DNA from 2 places in the Alteromonas fortis genome. Region 1 is predicted to be linked to the other one. Evidence: predicted binding sites of a transcription regulator. Region 1 holds the regulator's gene; the other holds the start of a gene.
The links. Region 1 encodes FliA, which starts transcription of late flagellar genes. Its sites were predicted from a motif close to CTAAAGNTNNNNNNNNNNNNGCCGATA; they were not measured.
Positions count from the first base shown of each region.

Region 2: the regulator FliA is predicted to act here: its motif matches at 3,674-3,700, upstream of pomA (flagellar motor protein PomA).

Region 1 is NZ_LR812090.1:1,148,154-1,153,708, reverse strand. It holds gene PCAR9_RS05005 (chemotaxis protein CheA) at 1-2,102, opposite strand, end outside; gene PCAR9_RS05000 (protein phosphatase CheZ) at 2,115-2,870, opposite strand; gene cheY (chemotaxis response regulator CheY) at 2,905-3,288, opposite strand; gene PCAR9_RS04990 (RNA polymerase sigma factor FliA) at 3,325-4,056, opposite strand; gene PCAR9_RS04985 (MinD/ParA family protein) at 4,053-4,919, opposite strand; gene flhF (flagellar biosynthesis GTPase FlhF) at 4,925-5,555, opposite strand, start outside.
Region 2 is NZ_LR812090.1:3,042,223-3,047,777, reverse strand. It holds gene PCAR9_RS13145 (phosphatidylglycerophosphatase A family protein) at 1-39, shown strand, start outside; gene dxs (1-deoxy-D-xylulose-5-phosphate synthase) at 275-2,155, opposite strand; gene PCAR9_RS13135 (farnesyl diphosphate synthase) at 2,188-3,078, opposite strand; gene xseB (exodeoxyribonuclease VII small subunit) at 3,108-3,350, opposite strand; gene pomA (flagellar motor protein PomA) at 3,751-4,512, shown strand; gene PCAR9_RS13120 (flagellar motor protein MotB) at 4,512-5,441, shown strand; gene PCAR9_RS13115 (SAM-dependent methyltransferase) at 5,543-5,555, opposite strand, start outside.

The sequences.
Region 1 (5,555 bases):
AACCCGACTTGCTGTGTACCAATTTGCACTACAACAACATGCCCCTTTTCTTTATTTATATTTTTAGGGCCTCGGATTAACCATTCGCCAAGGAAAAACAGAGGGATTGCTTTTGAACGAACTATCATTGTTAATTGGCCATCCACCGTATTGGTCTTCTTGATGTCCATATTTATTATTTCGTTCACCGCACCTAATGGTAACGCAAAGGTCTGTTTTCCTACAACAATCATTAACGTAGGTAGAATCGCGAGCGTTAACGGCACCTTGATATCTAATCGTGTACCTTTTCCTAACTGCGAGTCAATATTGATGGTACCGTTGAGCTGGTTAATTTTGGTTTTAACCACGTCCATGCCCACACCACGACCTGAAATATCGCTGATTTCGGTTTTAGTAGAAAAGCCAGGTGCAAAGATAAGGTTGAACGCTTCAACATCAGACATGCGTGCTGCTGCATCTACATCCAATACGCCACGGCTAATTGCGATCTCTTTTAGCTTCTCGGCGTCCATACCTTTACCGTCGTCTTCGATAGTAAGAAGAATATGGTCGCCTTCTTGAGATGCTGATAGCTGAACTGTACCCATGCGAGGCTTACCTGCCGCAGCACGATCATCCGGCATTTCTATCCCGTGGTCGACAGAGTTTCTCACCAAATGCACTAGCGGGTCGGCCAATGCTTCAACCAAGTTTTTATCTAAGTCTGTCTCTTCACCTACAAGCTCTAAGGTAATTTCTTTCTTTAAGCTTCTAGCTAGGTCACGTACAACGCGAGGAAAACGGCCAAACACTTTCTTGATAGGCTGCATGCGGGTTTTCATTACCGCACCTTGCAAGTCTCCCGTCACTACATCTAGGTTAGCAATGGCCTTTGACATGCTCTCGTCGTTGCTGTTGATCCCCAAACTTATCAGTCGGTTTCTAACGAGTACGAGTTCACCGACCATATTCATAATTTGGTCTAAACGCTTTGTGTCTACACGTACCGTTGTCTCAGCAGGTGGTGGAGCAGGAGCCCCTTTTTTATCATCTTTCTTGGAAGGCGCTTTAGGTGCAGCTGCTTTACTCGTTTTAGCTGGGCTTGCTGCACTAGGTGCGGGCTTCGCCTTAGGCGCAGCCGGGGCACTCGCCGCTTGCTTTGCTTTTTGAACAGCCTCGGTAGCCGCTTTGTCTACAGGAGGTTCAGGTGCTGCTGGAGCAGAGCTTTGTTTAGTTGGCCCTTGACCTGAGCCGTGAAGCTGATCAAGCAGAGCTTCAAATTCATCGTCGGTAATTTCTTCATCACCGGCACTACTTGCCGGAGCAGCTGCTGATGCTGGTTCTGCAGCACTTTTTTCGTCTCCACCAAACTGACCTTTTCCGTGCAGATCATCTAACAGTGCTTCGAACTCTTCATCAGTAATGTCATCACTGTCAGTGCTCGCCGCTGGTGCTGACGTTTGCGCAGGCTCCGTTTTGGCGGGTTTTGTATTGGTTGATGCAGCTTGTCCTGGAGCACCACCTCCATGAAGCTCATCAAGAAGAGCCTCAAACTCATCTTCGGTAATTTCTTCTATACCACCGCTACTTTCACTGGTATCTGACGCTGCTGGCACTGGTTCATCTATAACTAGTTCCGGCTCTTCTGCAACGACCTCGGGCTCAGCCGCGACAACTTCTGGCTCGGCGGCAGGCGCACTTGCATTGTCGAAAATGTTTTCATCTGGAGATTCTGGGCGACTGAGTTTGTGTAACAGGTCGACGAGGTGTGCATCTGCCGGCTCTAGCGGCTCTTGTGCTTTTACTCGTTCAAACATTTCAACTACCACATCAGTGGCTTGCAAAATGATATCCATTAACTCAGGCGTTAGCGTTCGTTGGCCATTGCGCATAACGTCAAAGACGTTTTCAGCACCGTGACAAATTTCAACTAACTCAGTAAGAGAAAGGAAGCCCGCTCCCCCTTTTACTGTGTGATAGCCGCGAAAAATTGCGTTAAGCAAGTCCGCGTCTTCAGGATTGTTCTCAAGATCAACGAGCTGTTCTTGTAATTGTTCAAGTATCTCTCCAGCTTCCACTAGAAAGTCCTGTAATATTTCCTCGTCAACATCAAACGACATGCACCCGCTCCCCTAAAAACCTAAGCTAGACAGAAGATCATCTACATCATCTTGACCTGAAACGACGTCATCTCGTTTGTCAGCATCAATAATTGGGCCTTCTGCCTCTACACCATCAACCTTATCGGCCTTAACGCTGGAAGGTTTAGTTTGTTCTGCACCGTCCCGTTCGCCAAACATAGTAAGCATGTTTACAAGGCTATCTTCGACTTCTTTAACCAAGTCGATAACGCGACGAATAACCTGTCCAGTCAAGTCTTGATAACCTTGTGCCATCAAAACTTCAGTAAGTAACTGTGTAAGTTTAGCCGACTGATTCGAACCGTCTTCCAACAATTCGTCTAAGTCTGCACATAAAACCTTAAACTCACCCAACTCGATTTGGCGGTTCATCAGCTTTTTCCACTCTGGCATAACCTTTTCGATTCGCTCTGCGAGCAGTTCAGCGATGGGCATACTCGCCTCTACGGCATCCATAGTAGTATTAGCAGCTTTCTCGGTTTCTTCAATTACGTAGGTAAGGCGGGACTGAGCATCAGGGATATCGTCTGTAGCTAAATTTTTGATGCGGTCGTCTATTTGAAAGTTGTTTAATGCGTCGTGGAGTTGACGCGTCAACTTGCCTACTTCAGCGAATAGCTCAACGTTTTCTTTCATTGAGACGGCTTCAAGTAGTGCATTAGCTGAAGTCTTGTCACCTTCTTCAAGAAAAGTGACAAGCTGCTTTGCTTCTTCTAACGATATTGGAACGTTTACATTCGTTGACATCCAGTAAACCTCATTTATCTGGTGAGCGTCTGGATCAACCTAAACGTTCGAATATTTTATCTAATTTTTCTTTAAGCGTTGCCGCGGTAAAAGGTTTAACAACGTAACCATTCACACCCGCTTGGGCGGCGGCAACGATCTGTTCCTTCTTCGCTTCGGCGGTCACCATAAGTACTGGCAGATGCTTAAGTTTGTCATCGGCTCTAATTGCTCGGAGCAGATCTATACCCTGCATACCAGGCATGTTCCAATCAGTAACAACAAAGTCGAAATCGCCTTGTTGTAACATAGGTAATGCGGTGCTTCCGTCATCCGCTTCCTGGATATTGGCAAAACCCAAATCTTTAAGCAGGTTTTTGATGATTCGTCTCATGGTTGAAAAGTCATCGACCACGAGAATTTTCATGCTTTTGTCCAAAATAGCCTCCACTGAGGGGTTAATTGTTTTTAATTTCTATTCTTCGTCAGCTTGCCACGACTTCATTCGTGATTTGAGTTTTAACATGGCTTGACTATGAATTTGACTGACTCTCGACTCACTTACGTCGAGAACCTCGCCTATTTCTCTTAAGTTTAGTTCTTCATCATAGTAAAGTGAAAGAACAATCGCTTCTCGCTCGGGTAATGTCGTTATTGCATGGGCCAGCGCTTTTTGAAATGCGCCCTGCATTAAATCTTCTAACGGTGCATCACTGCCTCGACTTTGCTCGGTAGTGATTACATCTTCCGACACACCTAAATCTTCAATGCCCACCAGCTTCCCGGCATTTACTTCATTGAGCATCTGGTGATAATCCTGCAAGCTCACATTAAGCTTGTCAGCAATATCGGAATCTCGTGCGTCGCGCCCAGTTTCACTTTCTACCTGAGATATCGCTTCTGTTATTGCGCGACCATTTCGGTGAACAGAACGTGGCGTCCAATCACCTTTGCGTATTTCATCCAGCATGGCACCGCGAATGCGGATACCTGCGAAGGTTTCGAAGCTTGCGCCTTTTGACCCATCAAAGTTTCGAGCGGCCTCTAACAAACCAATCATTCCTGATTGGATAAGGTCATCAACAAGAACACTCGCAGGCAGGCGCGCCATCAAATGGTGCGCAATACGCTTAACCAGAGGCGCATGTCTTTCGACTAACTGCGATTTATCTGTTTGCTGTTGATAAGCGGCTGCCTTGCTGTTCAACGTTGACTTCCTACGGCTTTTTCTGCAACTAATTGTTCAATGAAAAATTCTAAGTGACCTCCAGGCTGCGCCGGAATAGGCCAAGTAAGCGCCCTGTTTGCTAGCTTAGTTATCGCTACGGCTGCAGGAGAGCCCGGAAAAGCATCTACAATAGCTGTTTGCTTACGCACTGCTTTGCGAATATTTTCGTCAAATGGCACCGTCGCCACTAATTCTAGTGCAACATCAAGAAAACGCCCTGTCACTTTACTTAATTTGCTAAATAATTCCTGACCTTCTCGCACATCGCGAACCATATTGGCCACAACTTTAAAGCGAAAAACACCGTGCTCACGGTTAAGGATTTTTATCAGCGCATACGCATCAGTTAGTGATGTTGGCTCATCGCAAACCACCACCATGATATCTTGGGAGGCTTTAGAAAAGCTTAATACCATATCTGAAATGCCAGCAGCGGTGTCGACTATTAATACGTCTATTTGAGAACGCAGCTCGCTAAACGCTCTTATTAAGCCAGCGTGCTGTGTGGGTGAGAGTTCCGCCATTGACTGCGTACCAGATGTGGCGGGAGCAATCTTAATACCGTGTGGGCCGGTTACTAAAACCTCGTCCAACGTGCACTCGCCAGAGAGTACGTGAGATAAGTTTTTCTCAACTCGCAGGCCTAACATCACATCTACGTTTGCAAGACCAAGGTCCGCGTCAAGAACCATTACCCGCTTACCCTGCTTCGCCATGGCGATAGCAGTGTTAAGTGTAATGTTTGTTTTACCTACGCCACCTTTACCACCAGTGACGGCGATTACTTTGATTAACCGTGATTGCTTCATTTTTCTTAAGCTACTCGCTTGATCGTCAATCATACTGCTTATGCTGTTTTAATTGCGTTGTTACCACTAGTATGATTCAAACCGTACTTTTTATAAAGCTTTGCAGCAGCGGAAACCAAAGATTTCGCTTCTGCAATCTTAATGTCTTCAGGCACTTTTTGACCATCGGTGACATAACTAACCGGTAGTTGATATTCAACCGCTGCACTAAGTACCTCTCCTAAAGAGTAGCACTCATCTAACTTTGTGAAAATACAGCCACTTAGTTCAATATCGTCATAGGCTTGAATGATTCTCTGCAAAGCCGGATATTGCGTATTGGCTTGCGCTACCAAATATTTTTTAACTTTTGGCATTTGGCCATTGTCGAACTGCTTAATTTGCTTAATTAATCGACTATCACGCTGACTAAAACCTGCTGTATCAATCAATACTAGTCGCTTATGACGAAGTTGGAACAATAAATCTGCAAGTTCTTCACTAGTTTGCGCTTTTCGCACAGTACAGCCAATAATTTTTCCGTATGTCGCTAGTTGCTCATAGGCTGCAATTCTATACGTATCAATAGTAATCATAGCCACCGATTCTGCACCATATTTCTGCGCGTAGCGGGCGGCCAACTTTGCAACTGTGGTTGTTTTACCTGTACCAGTAGGCCCAACTAATGCA
Region 2 (5,555 bases), 1.9 Mb from region 1:
TTAATGGTGTTCTGGCCTGCAGCGCTGGCGTTGTTCTAGCTAAAAGTAAAGATTCAGAGCCGCTCTCATAGATAGGCGACAGAGAACGATTAGGCAATGAAAAGTTAGGCAGTGAGAAATCAGGCAATGAAAACTCAGGTAATAAAGAGTCAGGCAATAGCGAAAATACATAACGAAAAAGCCCGCAGTTTGCGGGCTTTTTGATTTCAGGTTTAAACGAAAAGCATAGTAGTCGCTTTTACTAAGCCAGTTTTATAACGAATTAGATAACTGATTAGCTAGCTGTAAACCTATTTGCAGCAGCAATAATACCTTCAGCATCTAAGCCGTGCTCTTTGTACATTTCCTGTTGCGTACCTTGCAGAATAAAGCTATCAGGCAGACCTAACATTTTGACTGCCTTTAGTACGCCGTTTTGCTGCAAGTGTTCTAGTACGGCACTACCAGCTCCACCCATAATACAGCCGTCTTCTAACGTTATAAGGGCGCTATGTTCACTGGCCGCTTTTAAAACGGCATCGCCATCTAGTGGTTTTATAAAGCGCATGTCGATAACCGTTGCATCAATAGCTTCTGCTGCTTCTAGTGCATAGGGCAATAAACAGCCGAAGTTCAAAATAGCAACGCTTTCAGATTTATCTTTAGAGGTTTCTCGACAGGTACGTGATTTACCTATTTCAAGTGCCGTCATCGCCTCATCTGGTGTAATCCCCATGCCTGCACCACGAGGGTAGCGCACTGCAGCAGGCTTTTGTAGCTTATGGCCTGTATAAAGCATTTGACGACATTCATTTTCGTCTGACGGTGCCATAACGACCATATTTGGAATGCAGCGAAGGAAAGCAATATCAAACGCGCCTTGGTGAGTAGGGCCATCGGCGCCCACGATACCCGCTCTGTCTATAGCAAATAATACCGGCAAATCTTGTATTGCCACATCGTGGATAAGCTGATCGTATGCGCGCTGAAGGAACGATGAATAAATCGCAACAACCGCGTTCATACCATCTTTGGCAAGACCGGCACCAAAGGTCACAGCATGCTGTTCGGCAATGGCAACATCGAAGTACTGTTCGGGAAAACGCTGAGAAAACTCAACCATACCAGAACCTTCACGCATAGCAGGTGTCACAGCCATTAATTTTGGGTCTTGCGCGGCCATATCACATAGCCATTTTCCAAAAATAGCAGAGTAGGTTGGGGCAGAGGGCTTCGACTTTGGCAGAGCGTTATCTGCTGGGTTAAATTTTGGCACCGCGTGAAACTTAATTGGGTCTTCTTCAGCAACGGCATAGCCCTTACCTTTCTTTGTCACAACATGTAAAAGCTGAGGACCTTCAAAGTTACGCATATTGCGAAGGGTATCGACTACAGCGTTCACATCGTGACCATCGATAGGACCAATATAATTAAAGCCCAACTCTTCGAAGATAGTACCGGGCACAACCATACCTTTAAGGTGCTCTTCTGCACGGCTAGCGAATTCCTTAATAGGTGGTACATTGCTTAACAGCTTTTTGCCGCCATCGCGAATTGAATTGAAAAAATTACCCGTTAGCAAGCGGGCTAGGTGGCTGTTTAACGCCCCTACGTTTTCAGATATGGACATTTCGTTGTCGTTAAGTACAACCACCATATCTTTTTTGATGTCACCTGCGTGGTTAAGGGCTTCAAACGCCATACCTGCGGTCATTGCGCCATCGCCGATAACGGCAACCACTTTGCGATCTTCACCTTCTTTTTCTGCCGCTACGGCCATGCCCAGCGCCGCGCTAATCGATGTAGAAGAATGACCCACAGCAAAGGTGTCATAGTCGCTCTCAGGCGGCCATGGGAAAGGGTGCAGACCATTCTTTTGACGGATGGTACTCATGCGCTCTGCACGGCCAGTAAGAATCTTATGAGGATAGGCTTGATGCCCTACGTCCCACAATAAACGGTCAAACGGTGTGTTGTACACATAATGTAACGCGACGGTGAGCTCTACTGTGCCTAAGCCCGAAGCGAAGTGACCACTCGTTTGACTTACACTGTTAAGTAAATACTCACGTAATTCATCGGCGAGCTCGCGTAATTTATCCTGGGGCAATTGCCTCAATTTTTCAGGTGTTTGCGCAAGCGCAAGCGTTGGGTAATGTTGGAGATCTAAACTCATGTACTTATTATCTTTTTCAACATGGCGCGTGGCTAATGGTCGCGTTTTACCAAAAGCTCGCTAAACGCAATTAAACTGTCAGTATTGTAGGGTAAACGCGTCAATGCTTGAAGTGCATTATTGTGAAGCATTTCTAATTCTTGTTTAGCGCCAGCCATTCCAAGCTTGGCGGGAAACGTGTTTTTACCCAATGCTTCATCCGACCCTGCCGGTTTACCTAACTTCTCGCTGCTGCCTTCAACGTCCAAAATGTCGTCTTGAACTTGAAAAGCTAGCCCGATATCGGCGGCATAAGCCATTAAGTCAGTTTTAGTTTGTGGCAATAAGCCTTCACTGACAATAGCAACCATTTCAACACAGGCTTTTAGCAATGCTCCGGTTTTTAATCTATGGAGCTGTTTTAGTTCTTCTAACGAGATGGCCTCACCTGTACTGGCCAAATCAATTGCCTGGCCACCACACATTCCTACATATCCTGCACTTTTAGCAAGTACAGACAACAGTTGTCCGCGCTTGGTTTCGGCAAATACGCTTAAAGGAGCATCAGCTAGTACAGTAAATGCAAGAGATTGCAGAGCATCCCCCGCTAAAATAGCCGTAGCTTCATCGAAGGCGATATGACAAGTTGGCATTCCACGACGTAAATCATCATCGTCCATGGCTGGTAAATCGTCATGAACTAACGAGTAGGCGTGCACGCACTCAATAGCCATGCTTATAGCCATCTGATCTTTTTTAGGCACGTCTAGCGTGTTTCCTACAACCTGTACTAGTAGAGGACGCATACGCTTACCACCCGCAAGCAATGCGTGACGCATCGCATCCTTAAGGCGCGGTGCGTAATCGGGTAAATCATCAATTAAGGTAAGAAGGGATGCATCAGTTTGCTGTTTTACTTGCTGATGCAAAGCAGAAAAATTCATAGGTCGCCTGTAAGTTAAAAATGAACGTTTTAAGGCTGTTCACTTTCAGGAAGAGTTTGAAGCGTTTCTTCGCCTTGTTCACTAAGCAGTATTTTTACTTTTTGCTCGGCGTTTTCAAGTGATTGCTGGCCTTGACGAGATAATGCTATACCTCGTTCAAATTTTTCCAGTGCTTTATTAAGCGGCAGATCACCGTTTTCCATTTCGTTAACGATAGCTTCTAGTTCTGATAAAGTTTCTTCAAAAGACGCTGATGCTTTTTCTGTCGTCATAAAAACACTCAATACATTGGCCAAAATACGTGTACCGCGCACATTAACCGAGGGCCGCACAAGGGTCAAATGGTTTGTCCGTATATCGCCTATATCACAGTAATATAGCTTTTTTTTCATGCAGTTGACCACGTTGAATATGAAGATATTGTGCTATATTCGAAATAAGTGACTACATTACTTTAAATAAACAAGTGTATGCGTGTTCTGATAGATAAGCGAACCCTATAAGCATGGTAGATAGATAGAAAACCTTTAAACAAGGTTTTTTAAAGTCACACTTAATAAAAAACAAATAAATATGATATTTTTCAATAATGTCGTTTTAGTATTTTTATCCGTTGCCGATAGAATATTTGTAGATTAACAGCACTGACTGCGCATAAATGGGGAAGAGTGAGTGGATTTAGCAACCGTCATAGGTATGTTGGGCGCCATTGGTTTCATAGTTATGGCTATGATTCTAGGCGGCAGCTTAGGCATGTTCATCGACGTCCAATCGATATTGATCGTGTTTGGTGGGACTTTGTTTGTTGTCTTGTCACAATTTACTTTAGGTCAATTCTTCGGTGCGGGTAAGATTGCTGGTAAAGCATTCATGTTTAAGATTGAATCGCCAGAAGAGCTTATTGAGAAAATCGTAGAGATGGCGGATGCGGCGCGAAAAGGTGGCTTTTTGGCTTTAGAGGAAGCGGAAATCTCGAACGAATTTATGCAAAAGGGCGTAGATATGCTGGTTGATGGCCACGATATTGAGGTGGTTAGAGAGACGCTCGCTAAAGATATTTCTATGACGTCAGAGCGACATGATTTCGGCGCCTCGTTTTTTAAAGGTATGGGCGATATTGCACCCGCCATGGGTATGATCGGCACCTTGATTGGTTTGGTTGCCATGCTATCGAACATGGATGACCCGAAAGCTATCGGCCCCGCAATGGCGGTAGCACTACTCACAACGCTTTATGGTGCCTTTTTCGCCAACGTTATCTGTTTGCCAATAGCATTCAAGCTGTCTGTGCGAGCGGGGGAAGAAAAGCTAAATCAGAGCCTTGTTCTAGATGGTATTGTCGGTATAGCTGACGGTCAAAACCCGCGAGTTATTGAAGGCGTATTGAAAAACTACCTGGCGGCGAGTAAACGCGGAAGCGCAGAGGAAGAGTAATGGCAGAAGAAGAATGCCCAAAATGCCCCCCCGAGGGGCTTCCAGCTTGGATGGGAACCTTCGCAGACTTGATGTCACTGCTAATGTGCTTCTTTGTACTTCTGCTTTCATTTTCAGAGATGGATGTACTTAAATTTAAGCAGATTGCGGGTTCGATGAAGTTCGCTTTCGGTGTACAAAACAAAATCGAAGTAAAAGATATTCCAAAGGGAACCAGTGTAATAGCTATGGAGTTTCGACCTGGTAAGCCTGATCCTACTCCAATTGAATCTATACAACAGCAAACCAACGAAATGACACAGCAGATGCTAGAGTTTCAGGCAGGAAACGAGGATTCGGCCGGCGGAAGGCAAAAGCAGCGTGGCGAACAACGCGGCGGTCAGTCTCAACAAACGGCTACTGAGTCATCTTCATCTGCTGAGCAAAGCACTGATCAATCTCAAATGGCTGAGTTGATGAAAAAGGTGGCCCAACAATTGGAAAAGCAAATTTTAGATGGCTCGGTAGAGATGGAGTCGCTGGGGCAACAGCTTACCATTCGTATTCGCGAGAATGGCTCCTTCTCAGCCGGGTCTGCTTTCTTGCAGCCACAATTTCAGCCCGTATTAAGAAAAATTGGTTCATTGTTAGCGGATGTGCCTGGTGAAATTGAGATTTCTGGCCATAGTGACGGACAGCATATTGCCAATGAGCTTTATCGCTCGAACTGGGATTTGTCGTCACAACGCGCCGTCGCGGTGGCCGAAGCCATGCGTACAGCACCTGGGTTTGATGAAAGCCGTATGTCTGTTGTAGGCAAAGCAGATACTAATCCTATTGTCGAAAATGCCACGACTGCAAGTGATAGAGCTAAGAATCGCCGAGTGGAGATTAATATTAACCAAGGTAAACCAATGATATCCAAACCTATATCAGTGGTAGACGATTAAGCGTTACTCCTTTGAAATGCAATATCCACAAAAAACGGTGCCATATGGCACCGCTTTTTTGGTTTCAAATTGCTTACTGGATATTCACACAACAACGAGAATCAAACTCTAGCC